3 regions of the Pseudophaeobacter sp. 1A16562 genome follow, and region 1 is predicted to be linked to each of the others. Evidence: riboswitches for the same ligand, from Rfam matches in the RefSeq annotation. Region 1 holds a riboswitch; each other region holds the start of a gene.

Region 1 (10,100 bases):
GGCAGCCGGGGGCCCCGGTGCAGGCGTTCACCCGCAGGCGCGGATCCGCTGCGTCCAGGATCAGGCCGGGCAAGGGAGCGATATTGCTGGCACCTTCGATCAACAGCATCCGCCAGGGCGTGAGGCGCAGGGCGCCGTGATCGGCAAGTGATGTGAGCGTGCCCGCTAACATCTGGCCAAATTCCAGCGCAACCAACTGGCCTGCGCCCGTTTGGCCCGGCCTGGCAGCCGTAGCAGCCACGGTGGCGACCAAGCTATAGCCTGATGGAAGTGGTGTGCCTTTGGCTAGGTGCTGCCTCATCCGCCCGCGCCCATCGGGTGCACCACCAGTGTCGAGGAACCATCGGGCGAGGTTCAGTGCCTCGGGGACGGCGGTTTCCCGTGTCGCGGACAGGCCAAGCTCGGCGCCATCGGGGCGCAGGATCAGGCCCGATGCATCGCGCTCGATACGGATGTCAGCAGCAGCGTCCCGCAGAACGGGCGCTGTGCCACAGTCCACGGCAAATCCGAATTTCCCCGGCAATGTCAGATCCGTGGCCGCCGTCAGGGCGGAGGCCAAACGCCGTGCAATCACCGCGTTGTCGTCGCCTTCTGTCCAGAAGGGTGTCAGCATCACATTGCGCCGTGCTTCGGCAGCCTCATCTGTATCGAGAAGCCCAAGATCCCGTAGGCCAGAGAGCAGCGCAGTGTGGCTGTCGTCCTTGATGCCGCGCATCTGCAGGTTGGCCCGGGCTGACAGGTCAAGAAGGCCATTGCCATGTCGCCGGGACAGTTCAGCGACGCCGCGGGTCTGATCGGGGGTGAGTCGCCCCATGGGCGCGCGCAGACGCACCACCAGCCCGTCGCCCGACATCATTGGGCGCAGGGCGCCGGGGCACCAACCGTAGACTTTTGGGGCTGCGCTCATGGTGCGCCCTCCAGTCCAGCGATGATCGAATTGCGCCGGGTGACCCAGAGGTCGGCCTCAGCCAAGGCGCGAAAGCGGTCGCGCAGGGCGGCCAGCGCGTCGGGGTTCTCCCGCTCCAGGAACTCCACCAGATCGTCTCGGCCAAGGGTGGCTTCGAAATAGAGGTCAAACAGGTGTGGCGGCACTGCCTGCGCCAGATGGGCGAAGGCCGCCATGTGATCGAGCGTTGCAGCAATCTCGGCGCCGCCGCGAAATCCATGGCGCATCATCGAGGTTGCCCAATCGGGGTTGGCGGCGCGGGCGCGGGTGACGCGGGCGATTTCCTCGCCCAGGGAACGGGCCTGCGGTGAATCGGGGCGGGTCGCGTCCATGTGATAAAGCGCAGGCGTCTTTTGGCCGATACGGGCCATGGCGGCGGCAAAGCCTGCCTCATGCGCAGCGTAGTCCGAGGCCACGAGGAGGTCCGTTTCCGGCAGGTCCTGAAGGTGTACGAAACTGTCGGCGCCTTTCAGGCGATCCTCCAGTGCTACGCGCGCCTCGGCGATCTCCCCCTTGGCGTCGATGGCATGGGAGGAGGCGCTGAGCCAGGCTTCCCCTGCGGCGGCGCGGGCTTCGTCCGAGTAATCATCCAGATGTGCGCCCATGGAGAGACCGTATTGGCCGGGTTTCGGGCCAAAGACGCGCGGCGCCTCTGCCAAATAGGGGTTATCGGCCTTGGCTTCGTCCCGGTTCGCCAGAGCGGCGGCGGCGGTCTCGAACATCTGGGCAAGGCCAGGAAAGACATCGCGGAACAGGCCCGAGACGCGCAGAGTCACATCGATGCGGGGGCGGTTCAGCATGGAAAGCGGCAGCACCTCGAAGCCCGAGACCCGTTCAGAGCCTTCATCCCATTTTGGAGCAAGCCCCGCCAGATGCAGCGCCATGGCGAATTCCTCGCCCGCGGTGCGCATGGTGGCCGATCCCCAGAGATCGATCACCAGCCCCCGTGGCCAGTCGCCGTGATCCTGAAGATGGCGGCGCAGCAGCTCTTCCGCCAGCTTGACCCCCTGCGCATGCGCCGCCCGCGAGGGGACCGCCCGTGGATCGGTAGTAAAGAGGTTGCGCCCGGTGGGGATCACGTCCGTGCGCCCGCGAAACGGAGAGCCAGAAGGGCCGGGGGCCACCAACCGCCCAGAAAGCGCATCCATCACCCCGGCGATTTCCTGCGCACCGCACTGGCCGGTGCCAAAGATGTGCAGGCCCTCGCCGTACTGGCTTTCCTTGATGTCGCAGACAAAGGCATCGATGCGGGTGATCGCCTCGGCAGCGGAGCAGTCGGGGGTGAGGCCGAGATCCGCTTCGACACCGGTGCCTTGCGCCTCGGCGCGAATATCTTCGATCAGACGGTCGCGGCGGGCTGGGTCCAGACCATCGGCGGTTGAATACTCATCCAAGAGGCTTTCCAGCCGTGCCATGCCGTCTGGCAGGGTGGTCTGCGCCAGTGGCGGCGGCAGGTGGCCCACGGTAACACCGGCGATGCGCCGTTTGGCCTGAGCGGCCTCGCCGGGATCGTTGACGATGAAAGGATAGATCACCGGCAGGGCACCGATCAGCGCCTCGGGCCAGCAGGTGTCAGACAGGGCGACCGCCTTTCCGGGCAGCCATTCCAGCGTGCCATGGGCGCCAATGTGGAGGACCGCATCAACCTGCTGCTGGAGCCAGAGGTAGAAGGCCACATAGGCATGGCGCGGGGTGCGGTCCAGATCGTGATAGTCATCGACGCGGGTTATGACCTCTCCGCGTTCGGGTTGCAGAGCGACAATGGTCTTGCCTGCCGGGAGGGCCTTCAGGTGAAAGGCGCCGTCGCGCAGGTCCGGGTCATCTTCGGGGGCACCCCAGGCGGCCTGAAGGTCGGCTTGCAGGGATTCGGGCAGTGATTTCAGCGCTGCCTTGTAGTCTTCACAGGGCAGGGAGATGCATTGCTCTCGGAGGCGGACGCCAAGATTGTCTTCAGCCGTGACGCTGTAGCCCTGATCGGCCAGAGCGGTCAGAAGCTGTTCGCAGGAAGCCAGCGCATCAAGGCCCACCGCATGGGCGATGTTGTAGTCGCGCCCCGGGTAGGTGGAAAGCACCAGCGCGAGACGCTTGTCGCGGTTTCCCAGTTGCGCCAGCCGCAGCCAGCCTTCGATCCGGTCCACGGCGGCGCGCACGCGGCCTAGATCGGCGCGGTGGGCAAAGCGCGAATACTGGAGGTCGGGGTCCTTCTTGGCAGGCGCCTTGAAGCTGATTACGCCCGCCATGATACGGCCATCCACCTCGGGCAGGACCACATGCATGGCAAGATCAGCGGGCGACAGGCCCCGCGCCGCCTCGGCCCAGTCCTTGCGCCGCGCGGTGGAGAGCGCCACCTGGAACACCGGGCAGCCCGTTACACTGAGCGGCGAGGGGCGCCCGTCTGAGCCTTGCGCCGAAAAGGCGGTGGCGTTGATGATGGCGGCGGGGGCAAGCCGGGAGAGTTCCGCTCCCAGCCAATCGGCGGCTGCGGGGGCCTTCAGGCTGGCAGCAAAGATGCCATAGGCGGCGTAGCCACGGGCGCGCAGATCCGCGATCAGCGCATCCACCGGGGCGGTGTCTGCCGAAGTCAGGTAAGAGCGGTAGAAACTGACCAGCACCAGCGGCTTGTCCTCTTGGGGGATGTCCGCGATCACGCCCCGATCAGGGTCGTAGTAGCCATAGTCGGGCGTTGTCTTCATCCCCGGAACCGGGCCCGCGTATAGCCCCGCCGCGAGGGCCATCTGCGCAAGGGCCGCCTGCGCTGCAACCGCGCCGCCTGCATCGCAAAGAGCCTGCAAGCGCCGCAGAGTTGAGACGGGCAGGGTGGAAAGTTCATCAAGCCGTGGATCTTCGCGCCCATCGGCGGGCAGGATTGCCAGCGCAATCCCCTTGCGCCGGGCCAGGTCCTGCAGGGTGGCAAGCCCATAGGACCAGTAGCTTTCGCCGCCAATGAGGCGCACCAGAACACCCTTGGCGCCTTCCAGCGTCTGTTCTGCATAGGTGTCCACCGACAGCGGGTGTTTCAGCGCCACCAGATTGGCGAGGCGGCAGGAGGGCAGCTTACCGCCCGCCCGGTGCCAGCCCGCGGCAAAGGCGCCTAGATCGCTGTCGGAAAAGGACAGAACGATCAGGTCAGCTGGATCCTGCCCGACGTCAAAGGGCGTAGCGATTTCTTCAAGGCCGTGGCTTTCGCGGAAGACGACATGCATGGGTCAGCTCCACCCGATCTGATCGGATACGCGGAGGACGGCCCACTGCCGCGGGTGGGGGCAAAGCCCCCGCCCATGGGGGCGGTCGGGGGCTGTCCGGTCTTTCGACCGGACGAGACAGCTGTTTTTACCCCGGTCTTGCACCAAACTCAGGCTCCCAGATCCGCGTGGATGCCCGCGACGTCGATATCGTCGTGTTCGGCAATCACCACCAGCTGGGTCTTGCGCGGCTGGGCGCCCCAGGGTTGGTCGTATTGGGCGCGCAGCCGTTCGCCCACCGCCTGAACCAGCATGCGCATCGGTTTCCCTTCCACCGCGACATAGCCTTTGACGCGCAGAATTTTTCGGTTGCGGGCCATGTTGATGATGCGGTCCTGCAGGTCCTGCGGATCGGAGACTTCGCCCATTTCAACGACGATGCTTTCAAAGTCATCATGCTCGTGATCGTGGTGGCCATCGTGATGGCTGGGGCGGGCCTCCAGATCGTCTTCCGCCGCCGCGCCGATCCCCAGCACCACACGCGGATCGATCACGCCTTCGCTCATCGGCAGGATCGGCAGTTGGCGCGGGGCTTCGGCTTCGATTACGGCACGGGCCTTGGCAAGGCCTTCTTCCCCGGCAAGGTCCGCCTTGGACAGAAGCACGATATCTGCACACGAGATCTGGTCCTCGAAGACTTCGGACAGCGGGGTTTCATGATCCAGACTGTCGTCCGCTTCGCGCTGGGCCTGCACGGCGTCAAGATCCGGGGCGAATTGCCCTGCGGCGACGGCTTCGGCGTCGGCCAGGGCAATGACCCCGTCTACGGTGATGCGCGAGCGGATCGCGGGCCAGTCAAAGGCTTTCAGCAGCGGTTTCGGCAGCGCTAGCCCGGAGGTTTCAATCAGGATATGTTCGGGCGTTTCCGGCAGCGCCATCAGGGCCTCGATCGTGGGAATGAAATCGTCCGCCACGGTGCAGCAGATGCAGCCGTTCGCCAGCTCCACGATATTGTTTTCTGGGCAGTTTTCATCGGCGCAGGATTTCAGGATGTCGCCGTCCACACCCGCGGTGCCGAATTCATTGACCAGTACGGCCAGGCGTTTGCCCTGCGGGTTCTGCATCAGGTGACGGATCAGCGTGGTCTTGCCCGCGCCGAGAAAGCCGGTCACCACGGTGACGGGAATTTTGTTGAGATCGCTCATCGGTTACTCCTCGGATGGGCATTCACCCGGCTGGGGCGCCGGGGGAATGCGGGCGATGGATTGCTTGCGAAAGACCTGCGGGCGCGCACGCCAGGGCACCAGACCGTCGTCGGTCGCGGCATAGGCAGCCGCACCTTGCAGGATGTCATCAACGTGTTGATCGGGATCCAGATCGCCGTAGATGTAGCTCCAGCGCTCGGTGCCGCCGCTCAGCACCATGGAACACCCGCGCTTGCAGGCGGACAGGCATTCGACGCCGCGCACCGAAACCCCGTCGGGCAGGTCGGCGGCGCGCAGCGCCTGCAGCAACAGGGTGCCGGGCCGGGTGGCTTCGGGATCAACGCCTTCGCGCTTGCAGGTGGTGCAGATGGTCAGGGTGACCTCTGGGCTGCCTTTGGGGGGCTGTTCAGCCGTATCCTTCGCCATTGGCGGGCGTCTCCTTGCGTCCTGTCAGACAGACGGGGAGAGGCCAGAGGGGAGCCGTATGGATGAATCGGCTCTCATCCGGTCGCGGCACACCCCGTCCGCCCGTAGATTAAGTCTGTTGGCAGGTCTCCCGGCTTGCGGATCTCAAGGCCGCCGCATTGCTGCGGGGTCTTTGCGGTTCTCCGGCCTTCCCGGTGTTACCCAGTGGCGTGGAGACCTCTCCGGTCACGGTCGCGGGGGCGGCTGTGCTTGGGCCAGATGGCCGTGTCACATTCCCTCTTCGCCTGCTTTCGCAGGAACCAACAAAATCCCCTTGCGCTATTGCGGGCTTCCTTGTCAAGACATGGTGCCAAACTGCAGGAGGGCACTTGGTGACCGAAAAGTCTGATAACGGCATTTCCGAGGAAGAAGCGGCACGGCACGCGTCCAAGATGGCGAAAAAGAAAGCGGCGCGTGACCGCATGATGGCCAATAAGGACGGTGAAAAGGGGCTGATCATCGTCCACACCGGCCCCGGCAAGGGCAAGTCCAGCTCGGGATTCGGCATGATCATGCGCTGCATCGCCCACGGCATGCCATCCGCCGTGGTGCAGTTCATCAAGGGCGCCTGGCAGACCGGCGAACGCACCCTGATCGAGGAGCATTTCGGCGATCTGTGCCAGTTCTACGCGATGGGCGAAGGCTTCACCTGGGAAACGCAGGACAAGGCCCGCGATATCGCGGCGGCCCGCGCAGGTTGGGAAAAGGCCAAGGAAATGATACTGGATGAGCGCAACGCAATGGTTTTGCTCGATGAAATCAATATCGCGCTGCGCTATGAATATCTGGATCTGGATGAGGTTCTGGAGTTTCTGGTTGAGCAGAAACCACCGATGACTCATGTGGTTCTGACCGGACGCAACGCCAAGGAAGAGCTGATCGAGATCGCGGATCTGGTGACCGAGATGGGCCAGATCAAACATCCTTTCCGCGCCGGGATCAAGGCGCAGAAAGGGGTGGAGTTCTAAGACGGCCAGACCATCTGCAGAGGTGTCACCGGGCAGGGAAGCCCACGCCCGGTGCGTTTTGGATTGCCCCGTCGTTACGCGGCAATCTTGTCCTTGATATAGGCATCGACCGCGGCGCGCTCTTCCTCGGTCAGGCGCAGGCCCAGTTTGGTGCGGCGCCACAGGAAATCATCGCCGCTGCGCACCCATTCGTTGGCAATCGCCCAGTCCAACTCCCGCTCGGTGATGGTGGCGCCGAAATCGCGCCCCAGCGCCTGGGCGGATTTCGCATCACCCAGGATCAGCCGCGCTTCGGTGCCATAGGCGCGGATCAGACGCCGAGCCCAATAGGGCGTCAGGAAGGAATAATCCGCTGCAAGGTCCGCCTGCAGCTTGGTCACATCTTTAACCGCGAAATTGCCGCCGGGCAGGGGCACACCTGCTGTCCAGTTGCCGCCGACGCCGGGCAGGGCCTCGGAGATCTTGGCAAGCGCGGCCTCGGCCAGTTTGCGGTAGGTGGTGATCTTGCCGCCAAAGATGTTCAGCAGCGGTGCATTGCCCGTGTCCAGTGACAGCACGTATTCCCGCGTCGCCGCCGTCGCCGAGCTGGCGCCATCGTCATACAGCGGGCGCACACCGGAGTAGGTCCACAGAATGTCGTCGCGGTGCAGCGGCTTTTTGAAATACTGCGAGGCAAAATCGATCAGGTAGTCCTGTTCCTCAGGGGTGCAGGTGGGGGCGGTCTCTGGGTCGGGATGGTCGGCGTCGGTGGTGCCGATCAGAGTGAAATCCTCTTCATAGGGGATGGCAAAGATGATCCGCCCGTCGGTGCCCTGAAAGAAATAGCAGCGCCCGTGGTCGAAGAGTTTCGGAACCACGATATGGCTGCCGCGTACCAGACGCACGCCTTCGCGGCTGTTCTGGCCCAGTTTCTGGTTCAATACCTCCGCAACCCAGGGACCCGCCGCATTGACCAGCATCCGCGACCGACGCGTGAACACTTGTCCCGTCAGACTGTCCTTCAGGTGGATGAGCCAATGATCCTCGGCGCGTTCAGCCGCCAGAACTTTGGTGCGGGTCATGATTTCGGCGCCGCGCGCCTGCGCGTCGCGGGCGTTGAGCACGACAAGCCGGGCATCCTCGATCCAGCAGTCCGAATATTCAAAGGCGGTCTGGAACTTGTCCTTCAGCGGCGCCCCCGCTTCGTCGCGGCTGAGGTCCAGCTTGCGGGTGCCGGGCAGGATGCCGCGCTTGCCCAGCGTGTCATAGAGAAACAGCCCAAGGCGGATCAGCCAGGCCGGGCGGCGGCCCTTCATCCAGGGCATGATCCGCGTCAGCAGGCGGGAGGTCGGCGTTTCACTGTCGAACCGCATCTCCTTGTGAAAGGGCAGCACAAAGCGCATCGGCCAGGAAATATGGGGCATCGCCTTCAGCAAGACCTCGCGCTCGATCAGCGCTTCGCGCACCAGACGGAATTCGAAATATTCCAGATAGCGCAGGCCGCCATGAAACAGTTTGGTCGAGGCCGAGGAAGTGGCCGAGGCCAGATCGTTCATTTCTGCAAGGCTGACCGACAAGCCACGGCCTGCCGCATCGCGGGCAATGCCGCAGCCGTTGATGCCGCCGCCGATGATGAACAGGTCGATGATCTTTTGATCAGTCATTTTCGTTTCTTTCGTTTTGGCTGGCGGTGTCTCCCGCCACGATGATGCGTGTTCCCGCGGCGCGCGCTGCCTCGGCAAAGGCATTGGGCACCGGCGCATCGGTGATCACTACGTCGAGATCCGCCACATCGCAGATCCGCACCGGCGCGGAGCGGTCGAATTTGCTGTGATCGCAGACCAGAACGCGGGTACGTGCGTTTTTCAGGATGGCGCGGGCGACGGAGACCTCGCGACCGTCGTGGTCCATGATGGCGCCATCCGCATCGAGGGCGGAGGCGCCGATAATGGCGAAATCGACCTTGTAGCGGGAAATGAATTCCACGGCGTCTTCGCCGACGATGGCGCCGTCGCTTTGCCGGACCGCGCCGCCAACCAGGATCAGCTCACGCGCCTCGCCACCCATCATCATATTGATAATGTTTATGTTGTTGGAAATGACTGTCAGGCCGCGATGGCCGGATAGGGCACGGGCCACTTGCTCGGTCGAAGTGCCGATATTGAGCGTGATCGAGCAGTCTTCGGGGATGAGTTCTGCGGCCTCGGCTGCCATCGCCAGTTTCCCCGCCGCGTTCAGCTTGCGCCGGTCCGCGTAGGCGCGGGTGGCGGCTGAGCTGACGCGCACCGCGCCGCCATGCACGCGCGACAGCGCGCCGCGCTGCGACAGCTCGCGTAGATCGGTGCGCACGGTCTGCAGCGACACGCCGAACCGCTGTGCCAGATCCTCGACCTCGACGCGATCCTGAGTGTTCAGCAGCTCTATGATTTCGTTCTGACGAGTCGTGGCATCCATGGGCTTTCCTTTCCAAAGCCCATCTAGCGATTCATTTTCGGTTTGTCATCGTTTGTTTTCGAAAAAGTTCGTTTTGCGCGGAGAACAAAATCCACTTGTCGCGCAGGCTTCATCTCGCCCGCCCCGGCGATATGCGGGACGGGGGGAGTTGTTTCAGACTTCAGAGGAGTGTCAGATGACAGGGATCAGGTGGTTGTCCCAGCGCAGCTCGGCCTGGTTCAGGACCGACAGGCGACCCTTGGCGATCTCGACGATCTCACCGCTGCCCGAACTTGCGATGAACCCATCTGCCGATTGGGTCAGGCCGCAGACATCGGGCAGATGATGTTCCGTGGTGAGCGCGCCGCTTGTGGTGTCCATGACCTGCACCACGCCGCCGCGGGGCGAGGTGACAGCCACTTGTCGGCCATCGGTGGAAAAGGCAATGGAGCCGCCGTATCCATTGAGGTTGCGCAGGCGCGGGTCATCGGCGGCCATCAGCCGTGGTGCACTGCCGGGCTTGTGCAGCCCGACGATCGGCACATCTGCACCCAGATCGCCCTGCCACTGCATGGCAAAGGCAACGGTGCCATCCGCCTTCATCGCCAGATGGCGGATCGAATTCTTGTGCAACTGGGGGTCCAGCTCGACCTGCTCGGTCACCTGGCCGTCAAAATCGAGATAGCTGAGGTTGGGCCGCATGGTGGGGATGTTCAGCTTGGCCCGGCCACTGTCGGGATGGGTGTCGATGCCGCCATTTGCGACGACCAGCCCCGTACCATCTGCGCGCAGCATCATGTCATGCGGGCCGACCCCGCCCGAGGCAAAGCTGCCGATGCGGCGGTAGGGTGCGGTGCCATCCCAGACACCAATGATGCCGCGCCCGGCCTCGAAGTGGTTTTCGGTGGTCAGCAGCAGGCTG
Region 2 (10,100 bases), 180 kb from region 1:
TCAAACTCATAGGCGGTCGCCCAGCTTTTGGAACTGTTCTCGGGGCGCAGGGTGTAGACACCGGCCTTGAACCCTTCCATCGCCGCGATGGCATCGCCGAAATACTCGATCCGGATGCTGTCGTAGTTGTGGCGGCCGACATTCACATTGAGATCGGCGCCCCAGTAATCCGGATTGCGGCGGTAGACGATACGCTGATTGATGTCGAAGCTGTCGAGAACATATGGCCCCGACCCGATTCCCGGATCCAGACGCGGCTCATCAAGACGGCGGTTTTCGGGATCGGCTTCGAACCAGGCCTTGGAGAAGACGGGCGTGCCTGCAACCTGCGAAATCATCGCGCGGCGCGGGAAATCGGGTGAGAAGTAGAATTTGACCCGGTGCGGGCCAAGCGCCTCGGCCTTGGGGATGCGTTTGCGCACTGCCTCGGCATAGGATTGCAGCCCCTGATCCAGCAGGATGTTATGGGAAAAGACCACGTCATCGGCGGTCACAGGCGATCCATCCGAAAACCGCGCTTCGGGGCGCAGGTTGAAGATCACCCAATCCTGGCTTTCGGGGTATTCCAGACTTTCCGCAATCAGCCCGTAATAGGAGCCCGGTTCGTCATAGGATTCGATCAACAGGCTTTCCAGATGGTAGGAGGACAGCGCCCCGCCCCGCCCCTTGCGGGTAAAGGGGTTCATGCTGTCGAAGGTACCGACGGCGGAAAAGGACAGTTCCCCGCCCTTCGGCGCCTCCGGGTTCACATAGTCGAAATGCGCGAATCCTTCGGGGTATTTCAGTTCACCGAATTCCGCGAACCCATGGCTTTTGATGATTGTCTCTTCGGCGCGGGCCGTTCCTGCCAGCACGGTAACCAGTGCCAGCATCGTCGCGCCCAGCACCAGCACGCTCTGCATCAGAAAACCAAGCTGCGCTGGCAGCCCCCCGCGCATGGTCTGCGTTCGGGCTGTCATCTGTTGTGATCTCATCTGCCTTAACCTCCGCTGTCCGGTGTTCAAGCGATCCGGATTTCTACCGTATTTCAAGCTAATGGCAGGCAGGCGCAACATTCAAGTTGTGATGCGGTCACTTTCGGGTTGGGCCAGGGCAATTTCCCATCCTTTTGCGGCACATATTCTCCGACAGGCCCCACAAAAAGCGAAAGGCCGCTGAGGATCAGCGGCCTTTCAAAACTCAAATCCGGTTCTGTACCAGCCGGAGCGACGGTTTAGTCGTCGAGGCTGTCCAGATAGGCGATCAGGTTCACGCGGTCCTTGACCTTTTTCAGGCCAGAGAAGCTCATCGTGGTGCCCGGTGCGTAGTCGGACGGTTTGGTCAGGAATTCATTGAGGTTCTCAGCGGTCCATGCGCCTTCCATACCGGACAGGGCACCGGAGTAACCAAATCCTTCGGCGCTTGCCTTGGGACGGTCAACCACACCGTAGAGATAAGGACCGGTCGCATTGGCGCCAGCCTCAAGCTTGTGGCACGCGGAGCATTTCTTGAAGACTTTGGCGCCTTTGCCAACGTCAGCGGAGGCCATCAGCTCTTCAAAGCTGACTTCTTCCACTTCTTCTTCTGCACCACCTGCCTCTGCCACTTCAATCACGTAAGAAGCCTCGCCATGGGCCTCCACATGATACAGTTCCTCTGCGGCCCATTTGCCCAGGAGGAACACGAGGAACGCGCCGCAGAAGCCTGCAGTCGCTTTGGTAAGGGTCATCGTGTCAAACATGATCGCGAGTCCATTTCAGCTGTCTGGGAGGGTGTCTAAGGCTTCCCCTCTCAAGTGGCAAGGTGTAGACAGCGCGACGAAACGCCCGATTGTCCAAGTTTTGCAGGAAAGTCGCACTCATGACCGGAAAAATCGCCATTCAGGGGGAGCTTGGCTCTTACAGCCACGAAGCCTGCCGCAACGCGCGGCACGACATGGAAGTGCTACCCTGCCGCAATTTCGAGGACACGATCGCAGCAGTGACAAGCGGTCAGGCGGACCTCGCCATGCTGCCGGTGGAGAATTCGACCTATGGTCGGGTGGCCGATATTCACCGTCTGCTGCCGCACAGCGGCTTGCATATTGTCGACGAGGCATTTGTGCGGGTGCATATCAATCTTCTGGGCGTGCCCGGTGCCCGGCTGGAAGATATCCGCGAGGCGAAATCGCATCTGGTTCTTCTACCGCAATGCGGACAGTTCCTGCGTAAACATGACATCACCGGCCGGGTCAGCCCCGACAACGCACGGGCCGCCCGCGATGTGGCGGAGGCAGGCGACAAACACGTTGCCGCCCTCGCCAGCGAGCTGGCCGGAGAGATCTACGGTCTGGATGTGCTGGCCCGCCATATCGAAGACAACGGCGACAACACCACGCGGTTCCTGATCATGTCACGCGAGCCAGATTACAGCCGTCGCGGTGCCCATGGCATGATCACCAGCTTCGTGTTCCAGGTGCGCAACATCCCCGCCGCGCTCTACAAGGCGATGGGAGGCTTTGCCACCAATGGAATCAACATGACCAAGCTGGAAAGCTATATGGTCGACGGCTCCTTCACGGCGACACAGTTCTATGCCGATATCGAAGGCCATCCCGAGGATGAGAACGTGCAGCTGGCGATGGACGAGCTGGCCTATTTTACCACCAACGTCGAGATCCTGGGCGTCTATCCCGCCGACAATGGCCGCTACTAACCTGCAATTCTGCGGGCATTAAGACAGCCCACGCCTTTCGGCGGGCTGGACCTGTATTTTGGGGAAAGGTGAGAGGTTGGACATCGACCCAAGCGGGGCTCGTTGTGGCTGCTTCCTTCCGGACCTGACCAGGTTGGCGAGGCGCTTGCCCGCGCCAACCTCTCGAATCCCGATATAGGCGGCTGCCGCAGCAATGACAAGGGGGCCTCCCCGATCCACCGCTCCGCAGTTCAGAGGGCAAGCATCAGTTTCAGAAAGCCTTTTGGTGTCATACCGCAGTTGCGCACCTGCCCCTCCGGCAATTCATCCAGATACTGCACCGCCTCCGGGCTGGTATAGGCGGCAGCCTCGGCGTTGTTGAGCTCGGCAAACCGCCACGGATACTCTTCCTGCGCCAGTGGATCCTCAGGCAGGCGGCCCGCAACGTAGTCCCGGATCACATCCCGGATTCGCACCGGCGGCAGCGGGATGTTCTCGGCGTCTTTGACCATCTGGAAATTACCACCACCGCTGACCCTGTAACTGTTGACCACGACGGCAAAACGCTGCGCAGGGGCCACAGGCCGCCCGTGCACGCGAAGACGTCGAATGCGCCCTGCCGCCGGGTTGATCCGCACGCCAGAGGACGAAAACCGCGGCGGTGCCGAGAGATCTATTTCGTATTGCAGGCCAAAAAGAACGTCAAAATTATGCCCGGCACGGCTGGGATCAACCAGTTCCTGTTCGGTACTGCCGGGGCGGACTTGTTTGAACACACCCGCGGACATTTCCAGCCAGTCCAGCACCTGCGCGCCGGTCGCAACCACCAGCCTAAGCTCATTCGGGAAGATGTGAAGATCAGCGACGTTGCGCATACACAGATCGCCACGCCCGATGTCGGTATAATGCCCGGGCCCGGAGCGGCCACCGAATTTACCCGGCGCCGCCGCGGACAAGAGCGGCAGTTTGCCAACCTCAGTGCCTTCCAGCAGCGGCCTGACCGCTGCCGCCTGCGCTGCTGCTGCAAGTTCCAGCCCAAGATCGGGCCCAAAGAAAGTAAAGAAGGAGTGCAAAGGCACGTCACTGAAGCCAACGGGCTGACGCATCCGTTCGCGCGTTGAATCATGCGCGGGGCCAAGCGCACGGGTCAGTTCAGCGTCCTCCTCGACCAGAGACATCAGATCGCCATTCTCTGCCCTGCTGCAGATGGGTTTGAGGCGGGCGTCCCAATTTTCCAGCCGCCACCCCTCCGGGCCGTGCGACACCTGCAGATCGATCTGCCCCAAGTGTGAGCCATGTGCGCCCGGCATGACCACCGGCTTGGTGAAACTGTGCTCGGGATCTGGAAGGGTCTTGTGGGTGTGCCCGCCGATCACCGCATCGATTCCCGCCGTGGCCGCGATGGGAAGCAAGGCATTCTCCATGCCCGGCACCCGCTCCAGCCCTCCGACACCGGTATGCGCCAATGCGATCACGATATCGCATCCTTCCCGCCGCAGCGCGCTGGCAGCAGCGGCAGCCGCCTGCACCATGTCCGCAACCACGACCTGACCTTCCAGAAGATGCGCATCCCAAGTTACCGTCTGCGGCGGCAGCACCGACAGGATCCCGATCCGCAGCGGCGGCGCACCAGCGCAGGCAGGCACCTCCCGCTCCAGAATGGTGGAGCGGGCGAAAGGTAGCTCCCGTCCCTCCTCCACGGCTGTCATATTCGAGCAAATCACCGGACAGGGTGCCTGCTCCAGCACCTGCTCAAGCGTCTCCAGACCGAAGTTGAAGTCGTGATTTCCAAGCCCGATGGCATCGTATTGCAACACGTCGAAGGCCTGCATCAGTGGATGCGGCACGATCGGGTCGTCAGAGGAAATTTCACCAATCGGCGCCCCTTGCAGCCCATCACCATTGTCCAAGAGCAGCACCGTGCCCCCAGCCTCCCGGACCTCTTGCCGCGCCTCTGCGATCAGGGACGCGACGCGGGACAGGCCGATGCTGGGGTCCGGCCGGTCGGCATAATAGTCGTAGCTGAGCAGATTGCTGTGCAGATCGGTGGTTGCCAACAAGCGCAGCACCCCCTTCCCCAATGGCAAGGATTGATCCGGTCCTGTCATATTGCTCTACCCGCAGCCTGCACGGCGTCTTCCGATCTTCGTTTTTTCTCACGTTCTGACACGAACGCGTTAACCCTTTGAAACAGCGTTTCCTTGATTTGCAAAGTCACCATTTTTGAGGATGTTAACGATTGTGGCGCTGATGCCGAAAATTTGACCGGTCTAACGCCAATATCCAGCGGCAGACCGGTGACCCGGCGTTAAACATCCGCTGACAACCATAAAAATGCATCGACAGCGCTACCCGAACAGGCTGGTCATTGCGCGGTTTTGCCGCCATCAATGCAGGAAATCGGGCCTTAACGCCGGATCCCCTGCCAAAAGAAGGACAACGATATGAAACGGGCCGAAGAGGTGACATTTGGCGGCAAGGGTGGCCTGGACCGCAGCGCGCATCTGCGTGCGGATGCCGAAGCGCTAGACGCTGCCTGGGGGGCACAGAATGCACAGGTGCTGATGATGTGGCGCGGCAAACCCCTGTGCCAGCGGTCAGATCCAGAGCGCGGACCGGACGCTCTTGCCTGGATCTCCACCACGCATCCGGTGGCAGCAGAGTGCCGCGACGCCGCTCTGTTTCTCGGCCTCCTGCCGGATCAAAGCCCGGCCTTCGCCTGCGACATCAGCAGTTGGCAGCCCGATGCGCTGGACGAGATGGCGCTGGCCAGTTTTGCCGATGTGACGGAGCAGCAGCACCCGGACCTGCCCTCTGGTTATGCTTTCGCCGAGCTGCGCAGGGTGATGACCCGGCTGACCCCGCTGGAGGCCGAGCTGGCCGCCACCGCCAAGGCGCTGTTTTCCTGGCATGGCTCGCATGGGTTCTGTGCCCGCTGTGGCCACCCCAGTGATATGGTTCAGGCTGGCTGGCAAAGAAATTGCCCCAGCTGCAAGGCGAGCCATTTTCCCCGCACCGATCCTGTTGTGATCATGCTGATTACCCATGGGGACGAGGTCCTGATGGGCCGCTCTCCCGGATGGCCGGAAGGTATGTACTCCCTGCTGGCCGGTTTCGTTGAACCCGGCGAAACGCTTGAGGCCGCCGTGCGGCGTGAAGTTCTGGAAGAATCCGGCGTGAAGGTCGGAGAGGTGGAATACCTGTCCAGCCAGCCCTGGCCCTTTCCCATGTCGCTGATGTTCGGCTGCCGCGGGATCGCGCTGGATCGCGAGCTGACCATCGACCCACATGAAATCGAGGACGCGATCTGGGTCAGCAAGCAGGACATGATGACCGCCTTTGCCGGAGAGCACCCGATCCTGAAGCCTGCCCGAAAAGGAGCAATTGCACATTTTCTGTTGCAGAACTGGCTTGCGGATACACTGGATTAAAGGGAATATCGCGGCCACGCTGAGAATTGATCAATCAAAACAGGCAAGCAGGCGTCAGAGTCATGGATTTCACGAGTAAAGAAGATATCGATTCACCGATCGCCGACGTGTTTGAAGCCCTGTCGGACTTTGAAAGCTTTGAACGCTCGGCCATCCGGCGCGGCATCGACGTGCAACGGATCGGCGATATCAGCACGCCTGAAAACGGCCTCGCCTGGGATGCCAAATTCAACTTTCGCGGCAAGGCGCGCGAGCTGCGCATTGCTCTCAAATCCTATGATCCCGTCACCCGCATTCTGCTGTCCGGCGACAGCAGCGGGCTGAACGGCGAAACCGAGATCGAACTGATGGCGCTGTCGCCGCGGCGCACCCGTGTAACAATTTCGCTCAACCTGACGGCCAAGACCCTGTCGGGGCGGTTGCTGCTGCAATCCTTCAAACTGGCGCGCGGTTCGCTCAATAAAAAATTCAAAGCGCGCGCGGCAGATTTCGCCCGGCTGACCGAAGAACGGTTGAACCGCACGGCCTGAGGGCACCGCATCCGCCTGCACAAATCAGCTAGCTGACCTGGCTTGCTGGCGTTGGCGCGGATTTCTCCGACTTTCACACAAGCGAATTGACGACTCGCCCTTCGACCCGCTACCCATTTCACAGATGGTTTCCGCGATCCGCCTTTTGCGGGTCCGGGATGAAAAGGGAACGTGGTGCGATCCGGCCTCTCTCGGCCAGAACAATTCCACGACTGCCCCCGCAACTGTAGGCGGAGAGCGACCCCGGAAGATCCACTGGACGCAAGGTACAGACCTGCGGCCGGGAAGGACCGGAGAAGCTATGACCCGCAAGTCAGGAGACCTGCCATCGCACAACTCGAAACCGGGCGGGGTGTCCGGAGCGGGTGAGATGGCTCCTGTTGCGCGGCCCGTTCTGGCCGACAAGCATCCGGCCACATGTCTCTCCCCCTCTTTATGCCCCTGCCTCAGCGCGGAGGGCGCGATGATCTGGACGACAAAAACGCATGAACTTGCGGCAACAACCTGTCAACACACCGGGGCAAGCTGCCCAGCACTGGAACGGATGCTGGTGGCCCTGTGCGGGGCACTCGATACCGCGCGGGATATGACCGAAGAGGATTTTGAAATCACCGGCGACAGCCTGCTCGATGGCTGCACCCGCCATTGCCCGGCGCGCTTTTTTGCCTCGCACGACAGGATCCGGGTGTTCTGCGAAGTGGACACCGCAGCAGAGCGCAGCGGTCTGGACCGTTTTGCCGACGCGCTACTGTCCAGCGATCCACAAGCGCAGCCCGCAGATCACCTGCCGCATCGCCCCTGCTCCTTCGGAGAAGCCATCCCGCTCAGCGCGGCGTAGCGGCCGACCCAGCAAACAACAGGAGGGGCGCCGGTTATATCAGATGAATGCCGCGCCCTGTGAAGAAGAAAGCGGGATGACAGCCGGGCCCGCTCCGGCGGGCTGCCTCTGGCTCAGCGGCTGCGGGCCCAGGCCATCTGTGCCTCGGTCTCGACCGCGCAGGGGCGAGACATGCGCAGCCGGTTCAGCGCCGCCTCTGGCGCAACACCGCATTCGATCAACAGGCGCAGCACCACCATGCCGGAGCGCCCGCAGCCGCCCCGGCAATGCACTAGAACGCGGCCGCCACCGTTCAGCGCCTGGCGCGCCGAGGCGCTGACCCCGGGCCAGGCCTCGTTCACCTCCGGGCCGGGCACACCGAAATCCGCCACCGGCAGATGCACCCAGCGGCTTCCCATGCTCTGCAGATCAACCCCCAGCGTCGCGGCCCCGACGGAGACATGCTCGGCTTCGGTGGTCATGGAAATGACCAGACCGGGCTGCCAGTCGTGGATCAGCTCAAGATCCCCCTTGTAGTCGCCCCCGGCACCGGGCAGCGGGCAGATAGCAAGAATGCCATTGGCGGCGGACACCGCGTAGATCGTAAAGGGCTGCCCGGCCTGCAGGCCTGCCCCATCTGAACTCATCCCAGTCATCACACACTCTCCACCACATACAGGGAAAAACTCTGCCACCTGCCCTGCCGGACGGTCAACAGCGGTGGACGAAGCCCGCGGGCTTCCCTACCCTATGAGGCGGTCCCACTCCCATTCCGAATCCGGCACGAGACAGCATGAGCGACACCCCAACATCCGATCCTGAAACCCAAACCGCTGAGGTTCAGCACGCGGAGCAGCCGTCCGGCCAGTATCAGGTCCTCGCCCGCAAGTACCGGCCCGAGACATTTGCGGATCTGGTTGGCCAAGACGCTATGGTGCGTACGCTGAAAAACGCCTTTGCCGCGAACCGGATCGCCCAGGCTTTCATCATGACCGGTATTCGCGGCACGGGTAAGACCACCACCGCCCGGATCATTGCCAAGGGGATGAACTGTATCGGCACCGATGGCAACGGCGGCCCCACCACCGAACCCTGCGGTCAGTGCGAGCATTGCCTCGCGATAATGGAAGGCCGCCACGTGGACGTGATGGAGATGGACGCCGCCAGCCGCACCGGCGTCGGCGACATCCGCGAAATCATCGATTCGGTGCAATACCGCGCGGCCTCGGCCCGCTATAAGATTTACATCATCGACGAGGTTCACATGCTCTCTACCAGCGCGTTCAACGCGCTGCTGAAAACGCTGGAGGAACCCCCCGCCCACGTGAAGTTTATCTTCGCCACCACCGAGATCCGCAAAGTGCCGGTGACGGTGCTGTCGCGCTGCCAGCGGTTCGATCTGCGCCGGATTGAACCCGAGGTGATGATCGCCCTCCTGCGCAAGATCGCAACTGCCGAAAACGCCCAGATTGCCGAGGATGCGCTCGCTCTCATCACCCGCGCCGCCGAAGGTTCGGCCCGCGATGCAACCTCGCTGCTGGATCAGGCGATTTCCCACGGTGCGGGCGAGACCACCGCCGATCAGGTCCGCGCCATGCTGGGCCTTGCCGACCGGGGCCGGGTGCTGGATCTGATGGATATGATCCTGCGCGGCGATGCGGCTGCGGCGCTCAGCGAGCTCTCCTCGCAATATGCCGAAGGCGCCGATCCGCTGGCTGTTCTGCGCGATCTGGCCGAAATCACCCATTGGGTGTCGGTGGTAAAGATTACGCCAGACGCGGCAGAGGATCCGACCATCAGCCCGGATGAGCGCGCCCGCGGTCAACAGATGGCCGAAGCGCTGCCGATGCGGGTGCTGACCCGCATGTGGCAGATGCTGCTCAAGGCGCTGGAAGAGGTCGCCGCCGCCCCCAACGCCATGATGGCTGCCGAGATGGCGGTGATCCGCCTGACGCACGTGGCCGATCTGCCCAGTCCCGAGGAGTTGATCCGCAAGCTGCAGGATATGCCGCCCCCGCCGCCCGGCGGTGGTGGCGGAATGCCCATGCAAAGCGTGGGCGCGCCTGCCGCGGGCGGGGCATCGGCTATCACCTCTGCTCCGCCGCAAGGCGCACCGGGCGGTGGATCGTCCGGCGGCATGACCATGTCGCACGGCCAAGGGCAGGGACAAGCCACTGCGCTGGCACCGGCCGCAGAAAAGGCCCTCGCCCGCTACCCGACCTTCGAGCATGTGGTGGAACTGATCCGCACCAACCGTGATGTGAAACTGCTGGTCGAGGTGGAAACAGGCGTGCGCCTCGTCGCTTACCAGCCGGGCCGGATCGAATTCACACCGCATGCGAATGCGCCCCGAGACCTTGCTGCGCGCCTCGGCACCGCCTTGCAAAACTGGACCGGCAGCCGCTGGGTCGTCACCATCGCACCCGACGGCGAGGCCCCGACGATCGCCGAAATCCGCGATGCCGCCGAAAACGCATTGCGGACGAAGGCCAGCGAACACCCGCTGGTACAGGCGGTGATCGACAGTTTCCCCAAGGCCCGGATCACCCGTATCCGTACCGCCGAGGAAATGGCCGCCGAGGTCGAGGCCGAAGCCCTGCCCGAGGTAGAAGACGAATGGGATCCGTTCGAAGACGGGTAGCGACTGGCCTGACGGTCCTCTTGTTCACC
Region 3 (10,100 bases), on a different contig from region 1:
GGTCAATGTTGGCGCGCTGTTCCCCATCGAAGGGGCGCATGGCATGATGATGGGGTTCGGCCGTCAAAGCCTGGCAGGTTCGATGACCGGTGGCATCGCCGAAACGCAGCGGGTCATTGATTTTGCCGCCCATCACGGCATCGCAGCGACCTATGAAATGATCACTCCGGATCAGATCGGCGCGGCTTGTGAAAAGGTCGTCAGAAAGCAGGCCCGCTATCGCTATGTCATCGACATGACCAAGGCCTGATCATCATGGCCAAGGTGGGACACCCAATTACGCCTTGGTCGCATTTCAGGAGATCTGAGGAGGACAATGAACGTGAACTGGCTCAAAACTCCGGCTTTGGCACTGATGAGTGCGCTCGCGCTGTCCGCTCCCGTCGTGGCAGAAACATCTGGTACAGCGACACAGAAAGAAGGCACCATGACCAAAATCGAGTTCATATTTGGCGAAGACCGCCTCTCAGCAACGCTGGATGATACTGCTGCCGGACGGGATTTTGCGGCGATGCTGCCGCTTGAGCTGACCCTTACGGATTACCACGGAATTGAAAAAATTTCCGACCTGCCCCGCAAACTTGACACAACAGGCGCACCGGCAAGCTACAAGCCCGAAACCGGCGACATCACGTTATATGCGCCTTGGGGCAATCTGGCGATCTTCTACAAACCGTTCCAGAACTCCCGCGGCTTGGTGCGTCTCGGGGCGTTCGATGGCGATATCGCACCTTTGGTGCGTTCCGCCCCCTACACAGTCCGCATAGAAATCGCCGACTGACACGGTTGCCGGTCAGCAGGTGTCCAGCGGTCATCCAGTGGCACAGAAATGCCTCCCGACCAGCATGTCCTGCGCGGCATTCACTGTACTCCTTGTTCCTGTCCCGAGGACGCTGAACTGCAAGCGTCACCTAGTGAAACGGGGTGAGAAATCGAAGGTATAGGTACCCGGCGCCAGCGCCTTGGGCGCACGTGGGTACCGTGTTTTTTGCGCCGCCTGCAATGCGGCATGGTCCAGCGTCGAACTGCCGGAGCTGCGCACGACAGAGGCCCCGATCAGCCGTCCTTGGGTCGAAACTTTCAGGCGCACCCGGGCTTTGCCCTGATCGTCGCCACGCGGGCGCCGCATCTGGCGTTCAATCCTAGACAGGATGGCCGCGCCCCAGCGGCGTTTCAGCTTGGCTTCCCGGGCAGCGTTTCCGGTGCTGGTCTCGTCGCCCCCATTGTCACCACGGGCGCTGCGCTGGCCACTGCCTGCGGCCTGCTGGTTCACGGCCACCGAAGCCGCTGCCGGTTTTGCCTCCGCCGGAGCCTCAGCTGCTGGCGCCGGTTTGGGCGGCGGGGCTGGCGCAGGCGGTGCTGGAGCAACCGGCGGAGGCGCAGGCGGTGGGGGAGCAGGCGGCGGCGGTGGGGGGGCGGGTTTTTCGGGTGCGGCCTCCGCCTGGACCGCCGGGGCCAGCACGGCCGGAGCAGAGGTTGGAAGGTCCGGCACAGAGGACGGGCTGGCAGACGGGACGGGCTGCGGATTGGCGATCAGAGCGGGCTGCACTACGGTCGGCACCTGAGTGGTGATATCCTGCGGGCGCCGCCATTTGGACACCTGCTGGGCCAGCTCAGCCGAGGCCGCCACCAGCGTGATCTGACCGGTGCCGCCGCTGCCCTCTGCCTCTGTGCCGCCATCCGGAAGCGCCACAAAGGGCAGCGCGTGCAAAAGCGCCGCCGAGGCAACGCATGCCGGAAAGAGCGCGATACGGCTCATGATCCGGTTCCGGTCAATGTCACCGATGCGATGCCCGCCGCCCTGAGCCTGGCAATCAGCGCCGCAACTTCATGTGCCGGAACTTGGGCATCCGCCCGCAGGGTCAGCACCCCAATCTGCCCGGCCTGCGCCGTCACCGCAGCGATGGCGCCCTCATCCTGCGCGCCCGCGAAATGCAGGCGGCCATCGGCGGCCATGAACAGCACGGCCTCGGGCGCCGAGGGATCTCCGCTCTCCAGTTTCGGCGGCACCACCGCAAAGGGCGCGCGCGGCGCGATTTGCGAGGACAGGAGGAAGAAGATCAGCAGCAGGAAGACCACGTTGATCATCGGCAGGATCGGCTCACCCGTCTCGCGTTTTTTTGGTTTGGAGAAATCCATGCCGCTCACTCCATGATCACAAGGCCGGTAAAGCCTGCATCAGTCAGAAGCACCGCAGCATCCATCATCTGCTGGAGCGACGCTGTTTTGTCCGGTTGCAGGATGATGGCGTCCGACATCTCCTGCGTCAGCGAGATCAGCTGCGCCGCCAAGGCATCAGCTGCGACCGGAACTCCGTTCAGATGCAGCCCGTCCGCTGTGACCAGCACCAGCCGGGGCGGCCCCTGATAGGCGGCTCCTGCCCCACCCATAGTGAGCGGAACCACCCGGTCGCGGCCGAATTGCGAAGCCAGCATGAAGAACACCAACAGCAGGAACACCACGTCGATCATCGGCGCGAGGCTGATGCGCTTTTTCCGGCGCGGTGCTCCGAAGGCCAGTGTCATTGCGCGGCCTGACGTTGTGCCGGTCGGGCAGCGGCTGCGGTGAAGACGCGGGTGGCGGCATCCTCCATCCGGGCCTGTTCACGCTCGGCCAGCCCTTCGATCCAGGAGGCCAGCGCCGAAGCCGGGATCGCCACGGCCATGCCCGCAGCCGTGGTCAGCAGCGCCTCCCAGATGCCGCCGGCGAGCACGGAAGGATCCGCGCCGCTGCCGCTTTCCTGCAGCGCCTGGAAAGCGCCGATCATGCCCAGAACGGTCCCCAAGAGGCCGACCAGCGGCGCGATTGCGGCGATCAGCTCAAGGGGGCGCAGACCATGACGCAAAGCGGCCAGCTCGGCCTTGGCGATGCGGGTGGTTTCCTTTTCTGCGGTTTCGGGACTGAACTCGGGCGTCAGCAGCGCCGTCATCGCCGACCGTGTGACCCGGTCCAGCGGCGTGCGCCCCGGCGCGACAGGCACCGCCCCCCCGGCCCGCCATTGATCCAGCCATGTTTCGGATTGCGGCCTGCGCCAGACCCCGACCTGTGCCAGCCCGATCAGGCGCCACAGAAACAGGGCGAGTGTCAGAACCGACAGCGCGCCGATGACCCAAAGGGCGGGACCGCCGCGGGCCATGAAATCGAAAAGAGGGGCAAAGGACATAGCAGCCTCCGTCAGTGGCCCGGAAGTCCCGGGTTGGTTTGCTCAGCGCCGCGGTCAAAACGCGCCGAATGGAAGTCTGCCGGACGGTCGTGACGCGGCCAGATGGTGCAGGCGCGGCCCGCCTGCGTCAACGCCGCTGCCTGCATCTGCACGCGCTCAGGCATCGACCGCCCTCCGGGCGTTGGATACCTTCCACTCCAGCGCGCCAGTGTGGACGGCCTTGTAGACGGCTTTTCCGATGGCTTCGCCGGTGGCCGTGTGCAGCCCAGCATAGGGATTTGCCCCGGAAGGTGCAGCAACCGCGACGCAATCGGTGCCGGTGCCGGTTGCTGTTCCGCCGCCGCCCGGCAGCTCAAACCCCGCATCCATCACGGCTGCGGTGCGGGCCTGAACCACGATGCTCAGCGCCTCAATCAGCCCGGCCTGCGTCAGCCCTTCGGAAAGGCGCAGCGCGACATTGATGGTGCCCCAGTCGCGGCGGGAGTAATCCACCCGGTTGCCGATCCGTTCACCGTTTGACAAGCCGACGGTGGCCACCGCTTGGGCCGAGATCCCCTCGACCGTGGCCAAGGCTTCGCAATAGTGCCGCACATCCCGTGAGGTGAGGAAAGCAACCGCGTCGCTGCCGCCGCGCTGTGCCAATTCGTCCGCGAACCATTCGGTGACATCCAGATCGCGCGGCAGGTCGCTGTTCCTGACCTCGCGCCACAGGATGCGGCGAGCGGTGACAAATCCGGGCCGGTTCACCGCCCAGCTCAGCACCTGCATCTCGGCGCCGAGATCAAACTCGATCCATGGGCGTTGCAGGGTGACCGCGCCCATCACAGCACCTCCAGCGGCTGAAATATCGGGCCCTGCGCTGTGGTCTCGTGCCAGACCGAGATGCCAAAGGCGCGCGCCATCAGATCGGGCGTCAGCACTTCGGCGGGCGGGCCATCGGCCATGATACCGCCTTCGGCCAGAAGGATCAGCCGCGTGCAATGACGGGCGGCCAGTCCCAGATCGTGCAGGGACACCAGCGCCGAGCGACCTTCGGCAGCAAGGCTGGCAAAGACTTCCATGGTTGAGATCTGATGCGAGGGATCCAGCCCGGCAGAGGGCTCATCCGCCATCAAAAGCGGCGTATCTTGGGCCAGCGCCCGGGCGACCAATGCGCGGGCCTGCTCGCCGCCTGACAGGCGCGAGGCGGCGCGCTTGCGGAACGAGTCCAGCCCCATGCGAGTGATTGCCTGATCCACCAAGGCCTGATCGGCGGCTGGCAGTCGCCGCCCCTGCGGCAGATGCGGTAGACGGCCAAGAGCGACCAAACGCTCGACCGGAATCGGCCAGGCGATCTCGCGCGATTGCGGCATCCAGGCCACCGTGTGGGCCCGTTCAGAGGCGTTCATTGTGGCCAGCGAACTGCTGCCCGCTGCCGGGATCAGCCCCAGCGCGGCCCGCATCAGGCTGGTTTTCCCGGCGCCATTCGGACCCAGCAGGCCGACAAACTCACCCTTGCCAATCTCAAAGGACACATCGCGCAGCACCGGACGGTCGCGCAGGGTTACAGAAAGGTTCCGGACCGAAAGCACGCTCATGCCAGCCCCTTCCGCGTCTTGTAGATCAAGTGCAGGAACAGGGGCGCGCCAACCAGCGCGGTGACCACGCCCAGCTTGAGATCGCGGGTGGGCAGGATCAGCCGCACGGCAATATCCGCCAGTTGCAACATGATCGCGCCGCCAAGGGCGGAGGCCCAAAGCAGCCGCGAGGGCTGCCCGTCGACGAACGGACGCAGAATATGCGGCACCACAAGCCCGACAAAGCCGATGGCGCCCGCAACTGCCGTGGTGCCACCGGCAATGCTGGCAGTGCCGACGACCAGAAGCCAGCGCAGCTGCCTCAGGTTCACGCCCATGGTCTGGGCTGCATCCTCGCCCAGAGTCAGCGCATCCAGCCCGCGCCCCAGCGGCAGCAGGATCACCATCCCGGTCAGAACAAAGGGCAGCGCCAGCCAGACATGCTGCATCGAGCGGTCCGATAGCGACCCCATCATCCAGAAGACGATCTCATTAGCAGCAAAGGGATTGGGCGAGAGGTTCAGAACCAGCGAGGTCAGCGCCCCTGCCATTGCCGAAATGGCGATACCCGCGAGGATCAGCGTCAGTGATCCCCCATGCTGCCCGGCCAGCGCCATCACCAGAAACACACCGCCCAGAGCGCCAGCCAGCGCCGACAGCGGCAGGCCCAGCGTGGCGGTGGCAGCGAGGCCGGTGTTGATTGCCAATACCGCACCCAGCGCCGCTGAGGAGGACACACCGATCAGCCCCGGCTCGGCCAGCGGGTTGCGCAGGTAGCCTTGCATCGCCGCGCCCGCCAGCCCCAGCCCGGCGCCGATCACGGCGGCAAGGATTGCCCGCGGCAGCCGGATTTCACGCATCACCAGACTGAGAGGTCCATAGCCATCGTCAAACAGGGCCGCCAGGCTCTCGCCCACACCGACATCTGCAGGCCCCACCGTTAGGGAGATCAGGAACAGTGCCAGCACCGCCGCCGAGAGGCACAGCATGAGCCGGGTCATTGGCGGGCCTCACGTTCCATGAAGGCGCGGCGCTCTGCCGCCAGTGTCTCTACCGCGCGCAACACATGCGGTGTCGGGCAGATCCAGTCGGCATTGCGGATTTCCCCGGCGCCGCTGCGTCCGGCCAGCATGCGCACCAGCGGATGTTTCAGGATTTCCTCGCTGCGGGAATTGCGCGGATAGGCGGTTGTGCCGACCAGCAGATCCGGCTCTGACAGCACCAGCAGCTCCAGCGGCAGCTGGCCGGAATGGGCATAGCCCAGTTCATCGGCGATATTGCGAAAACCTGCCGCCTCCAGGATTTGCCCGGCCAGCGTCTGGCGGCCTGCAGTATATCCGTTGGCCGCATAAAGCGCGGCGCGCGGGCGATTGTCCGGGGCATCCGCCCGCAGAAACTCCAGCTGCTGGTCAAAATCCGCCAGCAACCGGCGCGCGGCCTCCTGACGGCCCAGCGCCTCACCTACCTCAACGATGCGGGTTCGGACATCCTTCAGCGAAAAGGCTGGCCCGAATTCCGCCACCGGCACGCCAAGGCGGCGCAGCATATCCATCGTTGCAGGTGCCGAAGATGCGCCAGCGAGCACCAGATCCGGCTTCAGCAGGTAGATTTCTTCCGCCAGCCCGTGATTGACCGGATAGGCCTGCGCCTCTTCGGCCATGGCCGAGGCCCGCGGATCCCGGGCGACGAAGGAAATCGAGATCAGTTGATCCGGCGCGGCCAGCATCATGGCCATCTGGTCCACGCAGAGATTCATCGTGACGACGCGCGACGGCCCGGCAAAGGCACCGGTGGCGGCCATGAAAAAGGCCAGCGCTATGCCGGGCAGCCAGCGCATCGATCAGAAGGAGGCCCGGACGCCGACATAGGCAGCGCGGCCGCGTTTCGCGTAGCCCCAGACGTCCGAGTATTCCTCGTCGAACAGATTGGTGACACGACCGGTCAGGACCACATTCGGGTTCAGCTCATACTGGGCAGAGAGATCGACAGTGGTGTAATCCGGCAGCTCGGCCGTGGCATAGGTGCCAAAGAACTGGCTGTCCCAGTTGCCTGCCACATGGCGGACATCCGCAGTGATGGAGCCGCGACCATTGAAAGTATCGAGCGTGGCGCTCAGCAGCAGTTCGTGTTCGGGGCGGCGCACCTCGACCGTACCATTGGGGTTGGTGGCATCCAGATAGGTGTAGGACAGACGGAGATCGAGGTTTTCCGTGGCCTCAAGGCTGGCCGCCAGTTCGACACCTTTGCGCTCGCTGTCTCCGGCCTGATTGCGGAAGGAGAAGGTGGTCGCATTCACCATATAGGCTTCGATCTCACCCGTCAGCGTCTCGTCGAAATAGGTCACATCAACCAGCCCGCGCCCCTGCAGGAACGGCACCTCGACACCCAGATCAAAGCTGCGGTTTTCTTCGGGCTGCAAGTTCTGATTGCCCAGATAGGTAGTGGCACCAAAGGTGCTGTTGGCAAAGAGCTCAAAATAGGTCGGGTTCACGATACCGGTGCCGGCCGAGCCATGCAGGCGCACACCGCTGCCCGCAAAGGTATAGGACGCACTGGCGTTCCAGCTGGTGGCATCTTCGAAGGCATTGTTGTTGTCGCGGCGCACGCCCAGTTGCAGATCCAGACCATTGGCAAAGCTGCCACGGTATTCCAGCGCGATCGAATTGGTTTTGCGCGCAAAGGCCGGGTTGGAACGGCTGGAATCCTCTTCCCATTCCAGAATGGCGTTCAGCAGGTGATCTGTCAGATCTACCGTCTGGCCATCAAGGCCAAAGCTCAGCAGGTATTTCGCCGCTTCCGTCTTTGTCTCGGTCAGGGCGCCGCCGTTGTAGGATTGGTCAAAATCCGTACGCTCGTAAGACAGGCGATGTTTCAGGCGTCCGCCCAGCGTGTCGAGCTCGGCAAAGATCTGAGCCAGCTGTTCATCGCGGTCGCTGAACTGCGTGGGATCATCCACCACATAGCTGGCCGCATCGGTCGCGGTGAAGGAGGTGCTGTCGCTGTCGAAACGCTCTTCCGAGGCACGCAGGTTGAAACCCAGCTTCAGCCGCTCGGTCACAAGGTAGTCGCCTTTCACCTGCGCGGTGTTGCGGCGGATACCATCCTCTTCGCCGCCGCTGCCGGAGAAATCGTAGCCATCGTCATTATCATGCGCGAGGTTGAGCGAGATGCCGCCGCGTTCGGTTCGGGACGACACCCGCGCCGAGGCCCGGTAGCCGTCCGAGCCGACTTCGGCACTGCCACCGTATTCGGTGCCGATGCCGCCACTCTTGGTGATGATGTTGATCACACCCGCCGAGGCGTTGGAGCCGTAGAACACCGATTGCGGACCGCGCAGCACCTCGATCCGCTCGATATTGGCGGTATCAAGGCCAGACAGGATATAGTCGCTGTCGCCGCCCGAGGCCTCGATGCCGTCGATCAGGATCAGCGTGTGGTTGGCTTCGGCGCCACGGATGCGGACCTGGGTAAAGCTGTCACCTGCACCGGTGACCATCAGGCCGGGGACCGACCGCAGTGCATCCTGAACCGTGGTGATGCCGCGCTGTTCGATCTCTTCGCTGGTCACGACCGAAACCGAGCGACCGTATTTCTGCGCCTCGACAGGGGTAAAACCACCGGAGACGATGAGTTCGCCCAGATCGATGATCTCCGCCTCCTGGGCGGTTGCAATTGCGGGGGTAGTGACCATCAGGGTGGCGGCCAGGGACAAGCTTACCTTGCGCATCGTTTCAGTTCTCCCAGCCTGCACATTCGGTGCAGGAAAAGTGGCTGCCCATCTCGGGCAACATGTACAGATCATCGGTCTTTGGAAGGCAATGCTTCCACAGACGGTTCAATTGCCACCACTACGGAAGTCCGTCGTCCTCGGCGCGCCCCGCACCCGGACTGGGTGATCCTTCTGGCAGGTCTCCTGACTCGCGGGTCGCAGCTTTGCCGCGCCTTCCCGCCCCCTCTTGGGGCAGTGGCATATCGCAGCATTGCTCTCCGCTCACAGTTGCGGGGGCAGTCATGGTTTTGACGTCTTGTTCCGACGCCTTACCATGTTCCCTTTTACCCGGATGGTATTCCCAGCCGGACCAGAATGGCCGGACTTAGGCAAACTGGATTTACTCTGTCAAGAAGGAGTAGACGCCGCCAAGGATGGAGTTTTCAAACAATGCACCGCGCACACCAGCAACAATCGCCTGAAATCAACTGCTAAGTGATGGTTTCAATGCCGCAAACGCAATGCTGTGCCGCATCGACCGCAACCTTTGCGCAGGCGATATTCCACGCTACGGCATGGTTCCCCGTTCCGATCTCCACCGAATCCAATGGCTGGAGTCGTGGCTGTCCCCCCTGCCCCGCATCACGGACAGATTTCCCCTGGCAATGCCCCTGCGGCGGCAACGCGCCTCTTCCGCATCCCGGCGAAGCTATGGCGTTTCCATCTTCGCCCAAGCGTTCCAGTACGAGACCGCGCATGAACGCCCAGATCTTCGACAAGGTCTGTCGCGGGCACAGGTTCAGTCCGGTGGCCGGTTACAGGCTCCGGTTCAAACACGACGGAAAACCAGCTTGCGCGGCAGTCTATTTCATTGATGCTGCATTGACGGGCAGCTTGCTCGACGCCTTCATTTCTTTCAATGAGAGGTTGGACCGAATGCTGGTGACACCGGGTAGCCGCCTCAGAGTGCTGTCGACGAAACCACTGTAATCATCGAGATCACGGGCAACCACGATCAGCAGGAAATCATCCGCGCCGGTCGTGTTGTGGCAAGCCAGGATGTTCGGTGTCGTCTCAACGATGCGCTGAAATTCTGCCGTCGCGGCTTGATCATGCTCGGAACAGCGCAGCTGGACGAAGGCCATAACGCCGAGGCCGAGCTTTCGACGGCTTAAATTGGCTTGATAACCTTCGATGATGCCGCTTTCTTCAAGACGTTTGAGCCGCCTCCAACAGGGGGTCTCGCTCATACCCAGATGCTCGGACAACTTGGCATTGGTCATGCGGCCATCCTCCTGCAACAGGGTCAAGATCTCGGCATTGACGGCGTCGATGTCAGGCATGGGTAGATATCTTTCAATAATGACGATTCCATAGGGAATTCCACTCCAAATTTGCGCAATATGGGGAGGATTGGCAAAGGTATTTCCCTCATCCAGACTATGATCTCGTCCAAAATACTCTTCAGCGAAAGATCCTGCCATGAAAGCCGTCCTTTTCGAAAAATTCCAAAGCGCGCCAAAGCTGGTCACCGTGGACGACCCGACGCCAGAGCCGCATGGCGTTGTCCTCAGGGTTGCGGCCACCGGCGTCTGCCGCAGCGACTGGCATGGCTGGATGGGACACGACAGCGACATCGACTTGCCGCATGTGCCTGGCCACGAGTTGGCTG

Evidence for each region. Region 1 has a riboswitch for cobalamin ahead of SM764_RS03720 (DUF1636 family protein). Riboswitches for the same ligand answer to the same signal wherever they lie in the genome.
Region 2: linked by a shared signal. The riboswitch ahead of SM764_RS02870 (hypothetical protein) and the one ahead of SM764_RS03720 (DUF1636 family protein) in region 1 are both predicted to bind cobalamin.
Region 3: linked by a shared signal. The riboswitch ahead of SM764_RS06420 (TonB-dependent receptor plug domain-containing protein) and the one ahead of SM764_RS03720 (DUF1636 family protein) in region 1 are both predicted to bind cobalamin.

What each region holds. Positions count from the first base shown of each region.
Region 1 covers NZ_JAXGFT010000002.1:278,610-288,709, forward strand. The annotation lists gene cobG (precorrin-3B synthase) at 1-907, opposite strand, end outside; gene cobN (cobaltochelatase subunit CobN) at 904-4,149, opposite strand; gene cobW (cobalamin biosynthesis protein CobW) at 4,299-5,333, opposite strand; gene SM764_RS03720 (DUF1636 family protein) at 5,337-5,759, opposite strand; cobalamin riboswitch at 5,863-6,078, opposite strand; gene cobO (cob(I)yrinic acid a,c-diamide adenosyltransferase) at 6,131-6,766, shown strand; gene glpD (glycerol-3-phosphate dehydrogenase) at 6,841-8,409, opposite strand; gene SM764_RS03735 (DeoR/GlpR family DNA-binding transcription regulator) at 8,402-9,199, opposite strand; gene SM764_RS03740 (DUF1513 domain-containing protein) at 9,371-10,100, opposite strand, start outside.
Region 2 covers NZ_JAXGFT010000002.1:99,762-109,861, reverse strand. The annotation lists gene SM764_RS02905 (extracellular solute-binding protein) at 1-902, opposite strand, end outside; gene SM764_RS02900 (c-type cytochrome) at 1,214-1,720, opposite strand; gene SM764_RS02895 (prephenate dehydratase) at 1,840-2,673, shown strand; RNA gene ffs (signal recognition particle sRNA small type) at 2,740-2,838, opposite strand; gene SM764_RS02885 (5'-nucleotidase C-terminal domain-containing protein) at 2,904-4,739, opposite strand; gene nudC (NAD(+) diphosphatase) at 5,097-6,083, shown strand; gene SM764_RS02875 (SRPBCC family protein) at 6,146-6,613, shown strand; cobalamin riboswitch at 6,722-6,957, shown strand; gene SM764_RS02870 (hypothetical protein) at 7,077-7,451, shown strand; gene SM764_RS02865 (protein-tyrosine phosphatase family protein) at 7,565-8,086, opposite strand; gene SM764_RS02860 (DNA polymerase III subunit gamma/tau) at 8,224-10,071, shown strand; gene SM764_RS02855 (hypothetical protein) at 10,092-10,100, shown strand, end outside.
Region 3 covers NZ_JAXGFT010000004.1:3,574-13,673, reverse strand. The annotation lists gene SM764_RS06475 (NAD(P)-dependent alcohol dehydrogenase) at 1-250, shown strand, start outside; gene SM764_RS06470 (cyclophilin-like fold protein) at 323-781, shown strand; gene SM764_RS06465 (energy transducer TonB family protein) at 908-1,759, opposite strand; gene SM764_RS06460 (biopolymer transporter ExbD) at 1,756-2,139, opposite strand; gene SM764_RS06455 (ExbD/TolR family protein) at 2,145-2,525, opposite strand; gene SM764_RS06450 (MotA/TolQ/ExbB proton channel family protein) at 2,522-3,163, opposite strand; gene SM764_RS06445 (hypothetical protein) at 3,175-3,327, opposite strand; gene SM764_RS06440 (adenosylcobinamide amidohydrolase) at 3,320-3,985, opposite strand; gene SM764_RS06435 (ABC transporter ATP-binding protein) at 3,985-4,740, opposite strand; gene SM764_RS06430 (FecCD family ABC transporter permease) at 4,737-5,720, opposite strand; gene SM764_RS06425 (ABC transporter substrate-binding protein) at 5,717-6,556, opposite strand; gene SM764_RS06420 (TonB-dependent receptor plug domain-containing protein) at 6,560-8,446, opposite strand; cobalamin riboswitch at 8,606-8,818, opposite strand; gene SM764_RS06415 (Lrp/AsnC family transcriptional regulator) at 9,292-9,912, opposite strand; gene SM764_RS06410 (zinc-dependent alcohol dehydrogenase family protein) at 9,911-10,100, shown strand, end outside.